DNA from 3 places in the Uliginosibacterium sp. 31-12 genome. Region 2 is predicted to be linked to each of the others. Evidence: predicted binding sites of a transcription regulator. Region 2 holds the regulator's gene; each other region holds the start of a gene.
What was found. Region 2 encodes sigma-54, which starts transcription at its own class of promoters, with help from an activator protein. Its sites were predicted from a motif close to TGGCACGCTTNCTGCTNA; they were not measured.
Positions count from the first base shown of each region.

Region 1: Q3Y64_RS10390 (TorF family putative porin) is a predicted target of sigma-54. The motif match lies at 3,265-3,282, and genes of this name have one in related genera.
Region 3: fdnG (formate dehydrogenase-N subunit alpha) is a predicted target of sigma-54. The motif match lies at 2,358-2,375, and genes of this name have one in related genera.

Region 1 is NZ_JAUOOA010000004.1:298,098-303,824, reverse strand. Features, by position in the region: gene Q3Y64_RS10405 (hypothetical protein) at 1-327, opposite strand, end outside; gene amt (ammonium transporter) at 528-2,018, opposite strand; gene glnK (P-II family nitrogen regulator) at 2,038-2,376, opposite strand; gene Q3Y64_RS10390 (TorF family putative porin) at 2,430-3,215, opposite strand; gene Q3Y64_RS10385 (accessory factor UbiK family protein) at 3,485-3,736, shown strand; gene Q3Y64_RS10380 (YifB family Mg chelatase-like AAA ATPase) at 3,790-5,292, shown strand; gene Q3Y64_RS10375 (hypothetical protein) at 5,343-5,727, shown strand, end outside.
Region 2 is NZ_JAUOOA010000006.1:31,277-37,003, reverse strand. Features, by position in the region: gene lptB (LPS export ABC transporter ATP-binding protein) at 1-593, shown strand, start outside; gene Q3Y64_RS12275 (RNA polymerase factor sigma-54) at 628-2,136, shown strand; gene raiA (ribosome-associated translation inhibitor RaiA) at 2,155-2,484, shown strand; gene Q3Y64_RS12265 (PTS sugar transporter subunit IIA) at 2,620-3,105, shown strand; gene hprK (HPr(Ser) kinase/phosphatase) at 3,074-4,021, shown strand; gene Q3Y64_RS12255 (putative Na+/H+ antiporter) at 4,083-5,342, opposite strand; gene Q3Y64_RS12250 (hypothetical protein) at 5,475-5,727, shown strand, end outside.
Region 3 is NZ_JAUOOA010000001.1:576,980-582,706, forward strand. Features, by position in the region: gene Q3Y64_RS02640 (amino acid ABC transporter permease) at 1-440, opposite strand, end outside; gene Q3Y64_RS02645 (amino acid ABC transporter substrate-binding protein) at 502-1,539, opposite strand; gene Q3Y64_RS02650 (ProQ/FINO family protein) at 1,677-2,123, opposite strand; gene fdnG (formate dehydrogenase-N subunit alpha) at 2,556-5,612, shown strand; gene fdxH (formate dehydrogenase subunit beta) at 5,625-5,727, shown strand, end outside.

The DNA of each region.
Region 1 (5,727 bases), on a different contig from region 2:
CAGATCAAGGAAGCAATGGCCGCCCCAGGTCAGCAGACCACTCGGGTCAGCATGCTCGAAGTGCCACTGGATGGCAGCCTTGGCGGCCTCCTTGTATTTCGCGTCACCGGTCAGCGCAGAGAGCGCTGCCAGGGTGCGAAACAGGTTCTGCTGCGAGGCGATATTGGAGGGCTCCCAGTCGGTCCCCTCCATGTTGCGCCATTTCACCGGCTCGCCGGTGAAGGTATTCATGCCGTCGAAAAACAGCGGCGTGCCGTGATAGGGGTCGCGATACTTCTCGAGAATGGTATCGGCGTACTGGCGAATGTAATCAAGCATCGGGGTCATGGCGCATTCCTGATCTTCTGGAAGGGTGCGCTGCAGCAAGCGGCAGTGCGGGTCTTTCGTTCCATAGCTTACGACATTCGTAGCAGCCGACTTGAGCATTGGCTCAACTATTGATTCGATAAACGAAAAAAAACGGGCAGCCCTGAGGCTGCCCGTGGATCCTGGATCCGCCGCTCGCGCGACGGACTCCTTTCATATGCTCAGTAGTGGTAAGCCGATTCGCCGTGGCTGGTAACGTCCAGACCTTCGCGCTCTTCGTCTTCCGGCACACGCAGACCGATGAACATATCGACCAGCTTGTAAGCCACCACCGCCACGATACCGGACCAGATGATGGTCAGGCCGACAGCCTTGGCCTGAATCCACACCTGACCAGCGATCGAGTAGTCAGCCGAAACTGCGTTCGCAACGTAGTCGAAGATGCCCATGCCGCCCAGCGAAGGTGCAGCGAACACGCCGGTCAGCAGGGCGCCGAGGATACCGCCCACGCCATGCACGCCGAACACGTCAAGTGCGTCATCGGCACCGATCAGGCGCTTCAGGCCATTCACACCCCACAGGCAGATCACACCGGCAGCCAGGCCAATGATCAGTGCGCCACCCACGCCGACGAAGCCGGCAGCAGGCGTCACGGCAACCAGACCCGCCACGGCACCCGAAGCGGCACCCAGCATGGAAGGCTTGCCCTTGATCAGCCATTCAGCGATCAGCCAGGACATGGTGGCAGCAGCGGTGGCAACCCAGGTATTCACGAAGGCCAGACCCGCGTAGCCGTTGGCTTCCAGAGCGGAACCGGCGTTGAAACCGAACCAGCCCACCCACAGCAGCGAAGCGCCGATCATGGTCATGGTCAGGCTGTGCGGAGCCATGGATTCGCGACCGAAACCAATACGCTTGCCAACCATGAAGGCGCCGACGATGCCGGCCACTGCGGCGTTGATGTGCACCACGGTACCGCCCGCGAAGTCCAGCGCGCCCAATTGGAACAGATAACCTGCGGTGGCACCGGCAGCAGCACCCGCTTCAGCCGAGGTATAGGCATCGGGACCCGCCCAGAACCAGACCATGTGGCAGACCGGCAGATAGGAGAAGGTGAACCAGATCACCGAGAAGGCCAGCACGGCGCTGAACTTGATGCGCTCGGCAAAGGCGCCGAGGATCAGGGCCACGGTGATGGCGGCGAAGGCACCCTGGAAGGCCACGTAGATCAGTTCGCTGACATAGGAGCCCTTCGAGAAGGTGCCCGCTACGCTCTCCGGCGTCACGCCGGCGAGGAAGAGCTTACTGAAGTTGCCGATAAAGGCATTGCCTTCAGTGAAGGCCAACGAGTAACCGTAGACGATCCACAGCACGGTGATCAGCGCGAACACCACGAAGACCTGGATCAGCACCGACAGCGCATTCTTGGTGCGCACGAGGCCGCCGTAGAACAGGGCCAAGCCAGGAATCGACATCAGAATCACGAAGGCGGCAGAAACCAGCAGCCAGGCATTGTCACCCTTGTTAGCCACGGGCACGGCGGCAGCTGCCGGAGCCGAGGCTTCAGCCGCCGGAGCGGCGGCCGGGGCGGCAGCGGCCGGGGCCGCAACGGCCTCAGCAGCAACCGGGGCACTGGCGGCTTCCTGAGCCAGCGCAGCGCCGGAAAGCATGACGGAGAAAGCCGTCAGTGCAATGGCGAGAAACTTTTTCATTGTCTCTACTCCTGAAAGATCACAGAGCTTCCGAGCCGGTTTCACCGGTACGGATGCGGATGGCTTGCTGCAGGTCGAACACGAAGATCTTGCCATCGCCAATCTTGCCGGTGTTAGCAGCCTTCTCGATGGCTTCGATGACCTGATCGAGCAGCGCATCGTCGATGGCGATTTCAACTTTGACCTTGGGCAGGAAGTCGACGACATACTCAGCGCCACGGTACAGCTCGGTGTGGCCCTTCTGACGACCGAAACCCTTCACCTCGGTGACGGTGATGCCCTGCACGCCGATGGCGGACAGCGCCTCACGCACTTCGTCGAGCTTGAAGGGCTTGATGATGGCGGAAACGAATTTCATGGGTGGCTCCTTTGTTGGGCGCACTGCGAAGCAGCCCGCCCTGGTTGGAATGATCAGAAGGTCTTGCCGACGGTAAACACGACTCGGTCGGAGCCCAGATCACGGTTCAGTGCGCTGCGGTAGAAATCGCCAGAGCTGGCCTTGGCCGTAGTGGTCACGTAAGCCGCGCCGAGTGCCCAGCCCTTCAGGTCATAGGTCACGCCAATCTTGTAGTCGTTGTAGGAGGCGCCGGGGAAGTTGGCGACCAGCTGACGACCGGCATGCAGGTTCAGCACGAAGCCAGCGCCCAGTTCAGGATTCAGAGAGAGATCAAAGTACTGGCTGCCTTCGGACTTCTTGGTCGAACCATCCTCCTGAACGGCCTGGGCACCGAACAGGTTGGTGAAGGAGTAGGAATACTTGAAGGTGGCGAACTTGTAGCTGGTGCCGAAGTAACCTTCCAGCGTTTCCGGGTTCACAAAGCCGGCCGGGTAGGTGCCCGGGTACCAGTACTTCAGCACGCCCACATCAAGGGTCACATCGCCCACCGGCAGCTTGAAGCCGCCATAGGTGTCCACTTCAACCGAAGAGCTGACCTTGGCATCCGTGGCGCTCAGGTCCGACAGCCAGCTGATGTTTGAAGCCCAGGCACCGGCATACACGCCGCTGCTGTGGCTGTAATCCGCACCACCCTGGATGGCCGGCTTGCGATTGGTCTGGGCGATGCCGCGATAGATGTACTCGGAGGCCAGCGTCATGTTGCCGGTAAAAGTGTGAGCCGAAGCCGGCTCGTCAGCCGCAAAGGCCGGAACAGCAGCAAAAGCCGACAGCAGGGATGCAGCAATGATGGACAGACGCATGTGATTCGCTCCTTGAAAGAAAGAGACCAGAAACTGGTGTGCGGAGTCCTTAGCCGGTTTCGTGCCACTTTATCGAAACCCTCTCCAAATGGTCGTTTCTGCTCTTTATCCAGTCTCTGCCCGAAAGGGCTGGCGCACGCTTGTTGAGCATCATCAAGAAGGCTGCACCAAAGCCATGCATCAAGCTGGTGCATCCTCTGCGGCGTGTCGCAGTGTAAGCAAAAGCACTACACTGCCGGCGATTCCCCACCCTTCCGGAGCACGAAACCATGATTGATCCCAGCAAACCCGCGCAGATCTTCGAAGAAATGGGCAACAAGTTCAGCGAACTGATGCAAAGCGGCCCGGCCAAGGATTTCGAAAAGAACGCTAAGGCCATGCTGGCCGCCGGCTTTTCACGTCTCGATCTAGTCACCCGGGAAGAGTTTGAAGTGCAGAAAGCCCTACTCGAGGCAGCCTGTGCCCGGATCGAGGCACTGGAAAAGCGCCTCGCTGAGCGCGACAACCAGCCCCCTGCCTGATACCCATGGGCAGGCCACGGCCTGCCCCGTACGGACGGCTTAGACTCGGGCGCATGTCACTTGCCCTGATCAAAAGCCGCGCTCTGGCCGGCATGGATGCGCCGGAAGTCACCGTCGAGGTGCATCTGGCGGGTGGTCTGCCGGCCGTGTCGCTGGTCGGCCTACCGGATACCGAAGTCAAGGAAGCGCGCGACCGGGTACGCGCGGCCCTGCTCACCGGTCAGTTCGAATTTCCCAACAAACGCGTCACGGTCAACCTCGCACCGGCCGATCTGCCCAAGGAATCCGGGCGCTTCGACCTGCCGATCGCCATCGGTATCCTGGCAGCCTCGGACCAGATCAAGGCCGCCACGCTCGACCAATACGAACTGGCAGGCGAACTCTCGCTCTCCGGCGAGCTGCGCCCAGTGCGTGGCGCCCTGGCCATGGCCTGGCGCGCGGCGCAGGCAGGCCGTGCGCTGATCCTGCCCCTTGAAAACGCGGCCGAAGCAGCGCTGGTGCAAGGCATCACCATCCTGCCGGCGCGCAACCTGCTTGAAGTAGCCGCCCATTTCAACGGTCACGCCACACTCACGCCCTATTCCGGTGCGGTGCTCGGGAACGAGCCGGTATACCCGGATCTGGCGGACGTCAGAGGTCAAGCGCAGGCGCGTCGCCTGCTGGAAGTCGCAGCCTGTGGCCTGCATTCACTGCTGCTCTACGGCCCACCCGGCACCGGCAAATCGATGCTGGCGAGCCGCCTGCCGGGCCTCCTGCCACCACTATCGGAAGCCGAGGCGCTCGAATCGGCGGCCATCCAGTCACTGGAGGGGCGCTTCGATCCGGCGCGTTTTCGTGCCCGCCCCTTCCGCAGCCCGCATCACTCCTCGTCCGCACCTGCACTGGTTGGCGGCGGCATGATTCCGCGCCCCGGCGAGATCAGCCTGTCGCACCACGGCGTGCTCTTTCTCGATGAGCTGCCGGAATTCGACCGGCGCGTGCTCGAAGCCCTGCGCGAGCCGCTGGAAACCGGCCAGATCACGATTTCGCGCGCGACCAGCCGGGCCGAATTTCCGGCCCGCTTCCAGTTCGTGGCGGCCATGAACCCGTGTCCCTGTGGTTTTCTGGGACATCCTAAGCGGGCCTGCCGGTGTACGCCGGATCAGGTCGCACGCTATCGCGGCAAACTCTCCGGCCCCTTGCTCGATCGCATCGACCTGACCATGGAGGTCGGTAGCCTCAGCGCTGATGAGTTGCAGGCTGCTCCCTCAGGTGAAGCCACCAGCACCGTACGCGCCCGCGTGATCGCCGCCCATGCACGCCAGCACGCACGCCAAGGCAAAGCCAACGCCCATCTTGCGGCGGGTGAGGTCGAAACCCACTGCGTAGCTGACGATAAGGCGAAGGCGCTGTTGAGACAGGCCATCGAACGCCTGGGCCTCTCAGCCCGCGCCTATCACCGCAGCCTGCGCGTGGCGCGCTCGATTGCCGACCTTGCCGGTGCAGAAGTAATCGGCGCCGCCCACGTGGCCGAAGCCGTGCAATACCGGCGTGGCCTGCCCGGAGGCGGGCCATAGCTCAGGCGCCTCCGGCATAATGACGGCGCTTTCTCCCGTGCCTGCCTCTCGTGCTCCTGCTGCGCCTTCTCACCTTACTGTTCTGCCTCACCAACCTGCCCGCCACAGCCGCCAGCCTTTTCTGGTGCAATGGCCGCTTTCTTGATCCGGCCGCCAAACCTTTCGACAACCAGCACCTGAAGGTTGCGCAGCGCGGCTATCTGTACGCCGTGGCGGCGGCACTGGTCCTGCAACAGGACAATGCCGAAAGCCGCGCTCATTACTTCAGCCGGCCCGAACGCCTGCGCGAAATCGATCGCCCACGCCGCGACCGCTCGGGGTTTGAGGCAGCGGCCTTCGAAGTGCTGGACGCTCCGGGCGGCAGGCCCAAGGAGCTGGTGATTGCCTTCGCCGGCTCGAATGACGACGCGGACTGGCAGAACACCAATTTCGGGT
Region 2 (5,727 bases):
CCTGTTTCTACATGATCGTCGGCCTCGTACGTGCCGATGGCGGCAAGATCCATCTCGATGGAACCGAGCTCACCCATTGGCCGATCCACAAACGGGCGCACCAAGGGCTCTCCTATCTGCCGCAGGAAAACTCGGTGTTCCGCAAACTTACGGTCTCCGAGAACATCATGGCGGTGCTGGAGTTGCAAAAGCTCTCCAGCGCAGACATGGCAAAACGTCTGGATGAGCTGCTGGATGAACTCAACATCGGCCATTTGCGCGAAGCGACCGCTATGTCCTTGTCCGGCGGTGAGCGCCGCCGCGTCGAAATCGCGCGTGCGCTGGCCACCCGTCCGCGTCTGATCCTGCTGGATGAGCCTTTTGCCGGCGTTGATCCGATTGCAGTGATTGATATCCAGAAAATCATCAGTTACCTCAAGGCGCGCGGTATTGGCGTGCTGATTACCGACCATAATGTGCGCGAAACCCTCGGTATTTGCGATCACGCCTACATCATCAATGCGGGTGAGGTGCTGGCTGGCGGCAAACCGGCAGAAATCGTGCAGAATGAACAGGTACGGCAGATTTACCTTGGCGAACACTTCCGCCTCTAGGCTTGGCCGCTCCGCACCTCCCCGTCTGTAAAGAATGAAACCCTCGCTTCAGCTCCGCCTTTCCCAGCAACTTGCGCTCACCCCGCAGTTGCAGCAATCCATCAAGCTGCTTCAGCTGTCCACGCTCGAACTCAATCAGGAGATCGAACGCATCCTGCTCGAAAACCCGATGCTGGAGCGTGAAGGCGGTGACGAAGAAAGTGATGGACCCGTCCCTGTCGAGGCGGGCGAAGCCAGTGTGGCGACGGCGGGTGAGGAATACCGCATCGAATCCTCTGCTTCATCCTCCGGCGATGAGGATTTCGAGTCGCCGAGCGTGACGGACATGCCGGACAACATCGGAGAGGCTTACGACAGCGTTTCGGATGATGATATCGGCGAAGCTGCCGAATGGCGCACGGAAGGCGCCTCGCGGAATGGCGGTGGGGACGACGATGATTCCGACTTTCAGGAATTCCAGGCCGCCGCTACTTCCTTGCGGGATCACCTGCTGGGGCAGGTCGCCCTGATGCCGCTGGTTGATCGTGATCGTGCGCTGGTGCAGCTGATCATCGAAGCGCTGGACGACGACGGTTTGTTGCTGCAGGACCTCGAGGAACTTCTGCCGCTGATTCCGGCCGAATGGGAAGTAGAACTCGATGAGTTGAACATTGCCTTGCATCAGGTCCAGAACCTTGACCCCGCCGGCATCGGCGCTCGCAACTTGCAGGAGTGCTTGCTCCTGCAGATTCGCGCTTTGCCGGAAAGTGCCACGCGCGATCACGCCATGCTGATCGCGGACGGCAATCTGGAATTGCTGGCTGCGCGCGATTTCGCGCGCCTCAAGCGGCGCCTGGGCTGCAATGATGATGCCTTGCGCGCAGCTCAGGAACTCATTTGTCATTTGAATCCGCGTCCGGGGGCTCAATTTGCACCGATGGAAACGCGCTACGTGATTCCGGACGTGGTGGTGCGCAAGCAACGTAGCGGCTGGACGGTGAGCCTCAATCCAGAGGCCATGCCGAGACTCAGGATCCATCGGGTCTACGCCGATATACTTCAACAGAACAGGGGCGTAAGTAGTTCCTTATCGGGACAGCTGCAGGAAGCCAAGTGGCTGATCAAGAATGTGCAGCAGCGATTTGACACCATCCTGCGTGTTTCGCAGGCCATCGTCGAACGTCAGCGCCAGTTCTTTGATCATGGTGAAGTGGCCATGCGTCCGCTGACCCTGAGGGAAATCGCCGAAGAGCTGGAGCTGCATGAGTCAACGGTGTCGCGGGTGACCACCCAGAAGTACATGGCCAGTCCCCGCGGTGTGTTCGAACTGAAATACTTTTTTGGCAGTCATGTTTCCACCGATACCGGTGGTGCATGTTCAGCAACGGCGATACGCGCGCTGATTCGCCAGCTGGTCGCGGCCGAAGACGGGAAAAAACCCCTGTCGGATGCCAGGATTGCCGAATTGTTGGGCCAGCAGGGTATCGTGGTGGCACGCCGGACGATTGCGAAATACCGGGAGTCGCTGAATATTCCGCCGGTCAGTCAGCGCAAGTCGATCTAACAGGAGAGGAGTAGTTTTATGAATCTCAACATCACCGGCCATCATCTGGAAGTCACTCCCGCTTTGCGCGAATATGTGGTTTCCAAGCTCGATCGGGTGATTCGCCATTTCGATCATGTTACGGCGACCCATGTGACCCTCTCGGTACAGAAACTTAAGCAGAAAGCAGAGGTGACTGTTCACGTGCGCGGCAAGGATATCCACGTGGAAAGTGAAGACGACGACCTGTATGCCGCCATTGATGCGCTGGCAGACAAGCTGGATCGTCAGGTTCTCAAGCACAAGGAAAAGATCAGCGATCACAACCGTGAATCGATGAAACGGCAAGGCGCTGAGAGCGCCAGCTGAAGCGCTGGACGCAGCCGGTCTGGACAGGCAGAATTGTCCGGCCGGCGATGGTTGAGGCTTTCTGCCTCAACCGCTCTGAAACCCAGAAAGCGGCGAGCTCCGGTCCGGAGACTCGCCGCTGTGCTGTAAAGACTCATGAACCTGATTTCGCAGATCCTTGACCCCGTGCGCATCCGTGTCGATGTAGCGGCCTCCGCGCGTGACGGCCTGTTCGCCGCCATTGGCGAGCTGTGCGAGCGCGACAGTGGCCTCGCGGCCCGCAAGCTGGTGGATGCACTGAACCAGCGCGAAAAGCTTGGTTCGACAGGGCTTGGGATGGGAATTGCGATTCCGCATCAGCGCATCAAAGGTCTCAAAGAGCCGCTGGGCGCTTTCCTGCGCACAGCTAGCCCGATCCCTTTTGATGCGCCGGATGGGTTGCCGGTCAGTCTGTTCTTCGTGATGCTGGCGCCGGAGCAGGCCAATGAGACCCACCTGCGTCTGCTCGCCGAACTCGCCCAGATGTTCAGTGACAAGGGGTTTCGTGACACCCTGCTGAGCGCACCAGATTCCGCCGCCATTGCGGCAGCCTTCCAGAACTGGAGCCTCCATGCGGCGAGCGAGCGTAGCTCAGCTGTTTGAAGTCAATCGCGCAGCCTTGCAGCTGCGCCATGTGGCCGGGCGTTTGGATTCCTTCCTGTCGGTGTCTGACAATCGGGTGTGGCCCGCTGATCTGGTTGGCCACCTCAACATGATTCACCCGAATCGTTTGCAGATCCTCGGTGAGGCTGAGTTCGCCTGGGCGCGCCGGCAGAGCCGGGATAAGCTCGATCTGCACATGATGGATCTTTTTGCCGCCACCCCGCCCGGCATGATCGTGGCAGATGACTGTGAAGTGCCCGAGCTCTTCCGCCGCGCCTGTGATGAGGCTGGGGTGCCAGTAATGGCTTCGCCGCTGGAGTCCGCCCGGATAATCGATGTACTGCGCGCCTATCTCTCGCGCAAGCTGGCCGAGCGGGTTTCACTGCATGGGGTGTTCATGGATGTGCTGGGGGTCGGGGTGCTGATCACCGGCGACTCGGGGGCCGGCAAGTCTGAACTGGCGCTGGAACTGATTTCGCGTGGCCACGGTCTGGTGGCTGATGATGTAGTCGAAATCTCGCGCGTAGCCGCCGGAGTGCTGGAAGGCCGTTGTCCGGACATGCTCAAGGACTTCCTCGAAGTACGTGGCCTGGGCATTCTCAATATCCGCACCATCTTTGGCGAAACGGCCTGCCGACGCAAGATGAAGCTCAAGCTCATCGCCCACTTGCAGCGCCGTACCGGGGCCCAGAACGAGCCCCTGCGCCTGGCGCTGGATGATGAAGACACGCAGGATGTTCTGGGGGTGCCGGTGCGCCGGGTTGTGCTGCCAGTGGCTGCGGGCCGCAACCTTTCTGTGCTGCTGGAAGCGGCCGTGCGCAACACCATCCTACAGTTGCGTGGGATCGATTCCACTCAGGAGTTCGTGCAGCGGCAGCGGGATGTGCTGGATCAGGATGATCCTTACGATCGTTGATTCCGCGTTGGCACATGTAAAAAAGCCCGCACATCAGCAGGCTTTTTTACGTGTGCTGCGCTCAAAGCAGGAATAGCGCCGCCATGGCGACCAGCGTGGGAGGCAATGCGGCCAGTAGAAGTGGCAGCGTGCCGATCGATTCGTCGGCAAAGTGGCCGCGCAGCAACGAAACGCCGGCCGGGTTCGGTGCATTGGCAATCACGGTCAAGCCGCCTCCAGCGACCGCCCCGGCAACCAGGGCGTATTTGAAGCCATCGCTGAGGCCTTCAACGAGTGAGCCCAGATAGGTCAGTGCTGCGTTGTCGGTAATCGCTGTCAGCGCGGTGGCGCCGAAAAATACCGCCTGTTCGCTCATGCTCATCAGGAGTGGGCTCAGCCACCATTCCTGCAAGCCTCCGAGCACCACCAGACCACCGAGGAAAAAAGCCACCAGCAAGGCTTCGGTCACCATCAATGGGCTCTGGTAGCGCTTGTAGGCATGCGTGAAGCCGATGAACGCCATTAACAGGCCGATGCAAACGATAGGGTAGTGGGCAAAGAAAACCGTGGCGGCCAAGAATGTTATATGAATAAGATTGACCGCTAACGGGGTCGTCGCTCCGCCGGCCATTTCGCGTTCAGGCAGGTTCATCAGCTCCTTACGGAACAGCCAGCAGACTGTAGCGGTATTGATCAGCACCGCAACGGCGGCCTTCCAGCCGAACATGCTAAGCATGAAGCCGGTGTCCCAGCCCCAAGCGCCCGCCACCATCAGCACAGGGGGGGCCGCGTAGGAGGTGAGCAGGCCACCGACAGAAATATTCACAAAGAGCACACCGATGGTGGCGTACTTGAAGCGCTCGCTCATTTCGCGCGCATAGAAGTTGTCGCGTAGCATCAAGGCGGCGACGGTCATTGCGGCGGGCTCGGTGATGAAAGAGCCTGCCAGCGGCAGCAGCCCCAGGCAGAGAATGTAGAGGGCCGTGTCGCGGGGAAGTGGCAAGCGTCTGGCCAGACTTCTGACTAGATGTGCTGCCATCTCCATGATCGGTCGGCTGGCTGCGATGACCATGATGACGAACACGAACAGGGGCTCGATGAAGCTGCGTGAAGAAACGTAAGTGGTAGCAGCAGTCTTGCCATCGAGGAAGAGCATCAGTACGAACAGCACCATCGCCCAGAAGCCGAAGACGACCTCGACTTCGCCCAGCAGGTGAAACAGTCCTCCGTGTTTGGGGTGCTGGTGAGCCAAGCGTTCAAACAGGCGGGTGGAGAATGTGTGAATCAGGGCCAGCGCAAAAAGGATCGCGGCGAGCAATTCGATGTTGGTTGGATGGAGCATGAGTGCGCTGAGTGAATAACAGAAGTGTTTGAAATATCGGGGCTTACTGGTTCGACTTGCATACTTCGGCGTGGTTCCCGTACTGACTTTTGCGATGGAGACCGTCCCTGCAGGCATATTGCAGCATTCGGAGTGTACGCTCAGAATCACTTCATTACTTCTGCCTTGAATGCCATGCGCAACCCTCGCCTCTGCTTCTTTCAAGTCCGTCTTGCGGCCCTCCTTCTGTTCTCTGCGGGTGCGCTGTCGGAAGCACAGGCGCAGCAAGTCATCGGCACGAACGTAAAGAGGAATGCTGATGCAGTGCTGACGCTGATGACCTTCACCATTACGCCGGACGTCACCACCAGCTCCCTGTCACTGAGCAGTGGCTCGACGGGTAATC
Region 3 (5,727 bases), on a different contig from region 2:
AAAGGCGCCAAGGCGTTGCTGGCTTCCGGCAGCAAACCGGTCAGGGCGAAGTAGCAGATCAGCAATTGCAGCAGCAGTGGGATATTGCGCAGGGTTTCAACCAGTGCGCCGCACAGCCGACGTGGCAGCGGATGCTCTGCGAGCCGCCCCAGCCCGATCAGGATACCAAGCAAGGTTGCCAGGAGGATTGCGGGCAGGGCTACGCGCAGAGTATTCAGGCTGCCGGTGAGAAAGGCGCGCCACATCGGCTGGCTGGCGTCATACGCCAGTAGCCCTTCGCCGATTTCGAAGCCGGCCGGATCGAGCAGGAAGTCGAAGCCAGCACGGATGCCGCGCTCCCGCATGTGCTCCAGCACGTTGTGCCCCAGCCAGCCCAGCAGCAGGGCAAGCAGACACAGCAGCAGAATCTGGGGCAGCCAGCGCAGAAGGGGGCGAAGCATGATCTCTCTTCAAATGAGACGGGCCGCTGAGCGGCCCGTCGATGTGGCAAATCCGGAAGACTCAGCGAACCGGCGGTGCGTAGAGGATACCGCCCTTGTTCCACAGATTGTTGAGGCCACGTGGCAGCTTCAGCACCGATTCGGGCCCCACGTTGCGGGCGAAGATCTCACCGTAATTGCCGACGGCCTTGATCGAGCGGTAAGCCCAGTCACGATCGAGTCCGAGGAGCTTGCCGGTGTCTTCCGTGGAGCCCAGCAGGCGGCCAATGGCCGGATCCTTGTTCTCGGCACGAATCCGGTCGACGTTGGCGCGGGTGATGCCGTACTCCTCGGCTTCGATCAGAGCGAAGGCCACCCAGCGCACGATGGAAAACCATTCGTCATCCCCGCGGCGCACCGCCGGACCGAGCGGCTCCTTGGAGATCACCTCAGGCAGGATCACATAGTCATCCGGGTTCTTGGCTTCCTTGTTGCGCACGCCGGCCAGCCCTGAAATGTCGGTGGTGTAAGCCTGGCAGCGTCCCGAGAAGAAGGCTTTGAAGGATGCTTCGAAACCTTCGAAAACCACCGGCTTGATCTTGATGCCCTGGCTGCGGAAGTAGTCCGCCAGGTTCTTTTCGTTGGTGGTGCCGGACTGCACGCAGACCTCGGCATTCTTCAACTGTTTGGCACTCGTTACCTTCAGCTTCTTCGGCACCAGGAAGCCCTGGCCGTCGTAGTAGGTCACGCCAGTGAAGTTGAGCCCTAGCGAAGCATCACGATTGAGGGTCCAGGTCGTGTTGCGCGCCAGCACGTCTACCTCGCCGGACTGGATGGCGGAGAAGCGTTGCTGCGAGTTCAGCGGCACGAAGCTCACCTTGTTCGCGTCGCCCAGAACCGCCGCCGCGATGCCGCGGCACAGGTCCACATCGAAACCGCTCCAGTTGCCCTGGCTGTCCGGCAGTGAGAAACCGGCGACACCCGTGCTGACCCCGCACTGGATATTGCCGCGGGCTTTGATGGCGTCCAGCGTCTTGCCGGCGTGGGCGGGTGTCGCCAGCAGCGAAGCTATCAGCAGAGGAAGTGTGAGGCTCAGGCGACGCAGGGAGATGCCGTGCATGGTGGGGCTCCTGGAAGGCAAAACAGGAGACTACCAACTGCAGGGGCAATCCAGAAGTGGAATTTTCTTCTATCAAAATTCCATCAGGGTGCTTCAGGGCAAGCGCTTGCGCGAACCCTGTTTTGCCTGCTTCAGGCTTACTTGCGGCCGAACTTGCTGGCCAACAGAGCGAGTTTTTCCTGGCGCTCGGTTTCGGCGCGTGCTTCCTTTTCAGCCTTTTCCTTGGCGGCCTTTTCAGCCTTGTGTTCTTCGGCGCGCTTCTTGAAGCGCTCGATCAGTTCCTTGCTGGCCAGTCCGCGCTGTTCTTCGCTCACTTCGCCAGCCGGGCTGCCGTCCAGATTGAAGCGTTGGGTCGCACTCTGCAGATTCTTCAGGTAGCGCACCGAGCGGGTGTGCATGCCCAGTGCGCCGCGCAGCAGCTTGGCGGGGATGTCCGCCCGGGCAGCCAGCAATTGCTTGTCGATGCCGATCGCCATGGGCTGATGCTCTCCGATCAGCTTGTATTGCTGCTGCAGTTGCTTCAGCAAGGCCGAAGCAGATGCTGCGGGGGCTGCGGGAGTGCTGGGGGAAGAGGCGTCAGTCATTTCAGTCATCGTGTGAAAGTGTGCAGGTGCGCAGTTTAACCAGTCAGAAGCAGGCTTGCCTGCATGCTTTGCACGGTTCCGGCTGTTTGGCGTGCTGGATTACCGCATTTACTGGGGGCAGGAGGTGGCTTGAGGAGCCCGGCTTTTCTATCTCAGAGGGCTGATTGAAGGCCTGTGGCACATAGGTTTTTCCCTTATACCCCTGCTTTTCACAGGGGCAAGACGCTATTGACGTGACATACTAAATGCTTAAGTCAGGTGGGTTGCCCGGACAGAGAGAGGCTCCTGCATGGCAGCGGCCGCCGCACTGAATGCGGGTGAGCGACTGTTGCCGGAGGAGTGCGGCGCGCACTGCGCCCGGGGTGCCGGGGAATCCAGGTGTGAATTTACCTGGAGGCTTTCATGGATCAAGACAATCGCCGCGCAGCAGGCATGCAGATGAATCGGCGCCAGTTTTTCAGGATTTCGGCGGCCGGGCTGAGCAGTTCCGGTCTGGTGTTGATGGGGGCTTATTCCGGCGAAGCACATGCCGAGGTGCGCCAATACAAGCTGGCCCGCACCCGTGAAACGCGCAACACCTGTACTTACTGCTCGGTGGGCTGCGGCCTGCTGATGTACAGCTTGGGCGATGGCGCCAAGAACGCCAAGGCCGAGATCATCCACATCGAGGGCGACCCGGATCATCCGGTCAGCCGTGGTGCGCTGTGCCCCAAGGGCGCCGGCCTGCTTGATTTCATCCATGCCCCGGGGCGCCTCAAATTCCCTGAAGTGCGCGAGGCGGGCAGCAAAGAATGGAAACGCATCTCCTGGCATGAGGCCATCGAACGTGTGGCCAAGCACATGAAGGCCGACCGCGATGCCAATCTGATCGAGAAAAACGCCGAGGGCGTGCCGGTCAATCGCTGGCTCTCCACCGCCATGCTGACGGCTTCGGCCTCATCGAACGAGACCGGCATCATCACCCAGAAATTCATGCGCTCGCTGGGCATCGTCGCCACCGATGCGCAGGCCCGCGTCTGCCACGGCCCGACCGTGTCGGCGCTGGCCTCGACCTTCGGCCGTGGCGCGATGACCAACAGCTGGGTCGATATCAAGAATGCCGACTTCGTGCTGGTAATGGGCGGCAACGCGGCAGAAGCGCACCCGGTGGGCTTCCGTTGGGCCATTGAAGCCAAGAAGCAGCGCGGCGCCAAGCTGATCGTGGTGGATCCGCGCTTCAACCGCACGGCTGCGGTGGCCGATCATTACGTGCCGATCCGCGCGGGTTCCGACATTGCCTTCCTCGGCGGCATCATCAACTGGCTGATCAAGCACGACAAGATCCAGTGGGACTACGTCAAGGCCTACACCAATGCCAGCGCCATCGTGCAGGAAGGCTATGCCTTCGATGAGGGCTTGTTCTCCGGCTACAACGAGGAGAAGGGCAGCTACGACAAGAAAACCTGGAATTACGAGCTGGACGACAAGGGCATCGCCAAGGTCGACCCCACGCTGCAGCACCCGCGCTGCGTGTGGAACCTGATGAAGCAGCATTACGAGCGCTACACGCCGGAGGTGGTGAACAATCTCACCGGCAGCCCGGTCGAGGGCTTCGAGCTGGTGTGCAAGCATCTGGGCGACACCTGCACGCCGGACAAGGTCGGCACCATTCTCTACGCGCTGGGCTGGACGCAGCACACCACCGGCGCGCAGAACATCCGCACCATGGCGATGATCCAGCTTCTGCTCGGCAACATCGGCATGCCCGGCGGCGGCGTGAATGCCCTGCGCGGTCACTCAAACATCCAGGGGCTGTCGGACCTCGGCCTGCTGTCGACCTCGCTGCCCGGCTACCTCACGCTGCCCAACGAGAAGGCGCATCCCACGCTGGATGCCTATCTCACCCAGACCACGCCCAAGCTGCTGCGCGACGGGCAGCTCAACTACTGGAGCAATACGCCCAAGTTCTTTGTCAGCCTGATGAAATGGTTCTGGGGCGACAAGGCCACCAAGGACAACAACTGGGGCTACGACTGGCTGCCGAAGTGGGACAAGATGTACGACGTGCTGCACATCACCGAGCTGATGTATCAGGGCAAGATCAACGGCTTCATCGTGCAGGGCTTCAATCCGCTGGCGTCCTTCCCGGATGCGCACAAGGTGCGCGACGCCTTCTCGAAGCTCAAGTACATGGTCATCATCGACCCGATCGCCACCGAGACTTCTTCCTTCTGGCAGAACCATGGCGAATCGAACGATGTGGATTCCGCCGCAATCCAGACCGAGGTGTTCCGCCTGCCCTCCACCTGCTTTGCCGAAGAAGACGGCGCCATCGTCAATTCCGGCCGCTGGCTGCAATGGCACTTCAAGGGTGCCGAGCCGCCCGGTGAAGCACGTGGCGATCAGGAAATCATCGGCGAGCTCTTCGTTGCACTGCGCGAGCTGTATCGTAAGGAAGGCGGCAAGGGCGCCGAGCAGATTCTGAATCTCTCCTGGCCCTACCGCGATCCGAAGAACCCGACGCCGGAAGAGCTGGCCAAGGAGCTCAACGGCCGCGCGCTGGCCGACATCCCCGACCCGGCCGACAAGACCAAGGTGCTGGTGAAAAAGGGCGAGCAGCTGCCCGGCTTCGCCACGCTGCAGGACGACGGCAGCACGCTGTGCGCCTGCTGGATCTTCTCCGGCTGCTGGACGCAGGCCGGCAACCAGATGGCACGCCGCGACAACACCGATGTGGGCCTCGGCAACACGCCGGGCTGGGCGTGGTCCTGGCCGGCAAACCGGCGCATCCTCTACAACCGTGCATCCTGCGACCCGGCCGGCAAGCCTTGGGATGCCACCCGCCGCCTCATCGCCTGGAACGGCGAGCGCTGGGCCGGCGCCGATGTGCCGGACTTCAAGGTGGACTCACCACCGGAAGCCGGCATGAACCCATTCATCATGAATCCGGAAGGCTTCGGTCGCCTGTTCTGCACCGACAAACTCGTGGATGGTCCTTTCCCCGAGCACTACGAGCCGATGGAAACGCCGCTGGGCACCAATCCGCTGCACCCGAAGGTGGTCAACAGCCCGGCGGTGCGCATCTTCAAGGGCGACCGCGAGCGCCTCGGCAAGCACACCGAGTTCCCCTTCGTGGGCACCACCTACCGCCTCACCGAACACTTCCAGTTCTGGACCAAGTCGGTGCGCCTCAGCGCCATCGCCCAGCCCGAACAGTTCGTGGAAATCAGCGAGGCGCTAGCCAAGGAGAAGGGCGTGAAGGCGGGTGACTGGGTCAAGGTCAGCTCCAAGCGTGGCTTCATCAAGGCACGTGCGGTGGTGACCAAGCGCATCAAGCCGCTGACGGTGAACAAACAGACGGTGCACCAGATCGGCATCCCGCTGCACTGGGGCTGGGAGACGCTGGCCAAGAAGGGCTACCTGACCAACATCCTGTCGCCGGCCGTGGGGGACTGCAACACGCAGACCCCTGAATACAAGGCTTTCCTTGTCAATCTGGAAAAGGCTTGAGGAGGCTGAATCATGGCACTGCAATCCCTCGACATCCTGCGCCGTTCCGCCACCACTACGCCCTCGACCCAGGTGCGCGCACCGATCGAAGTCGCCAAGCTGATCGATGTATCAA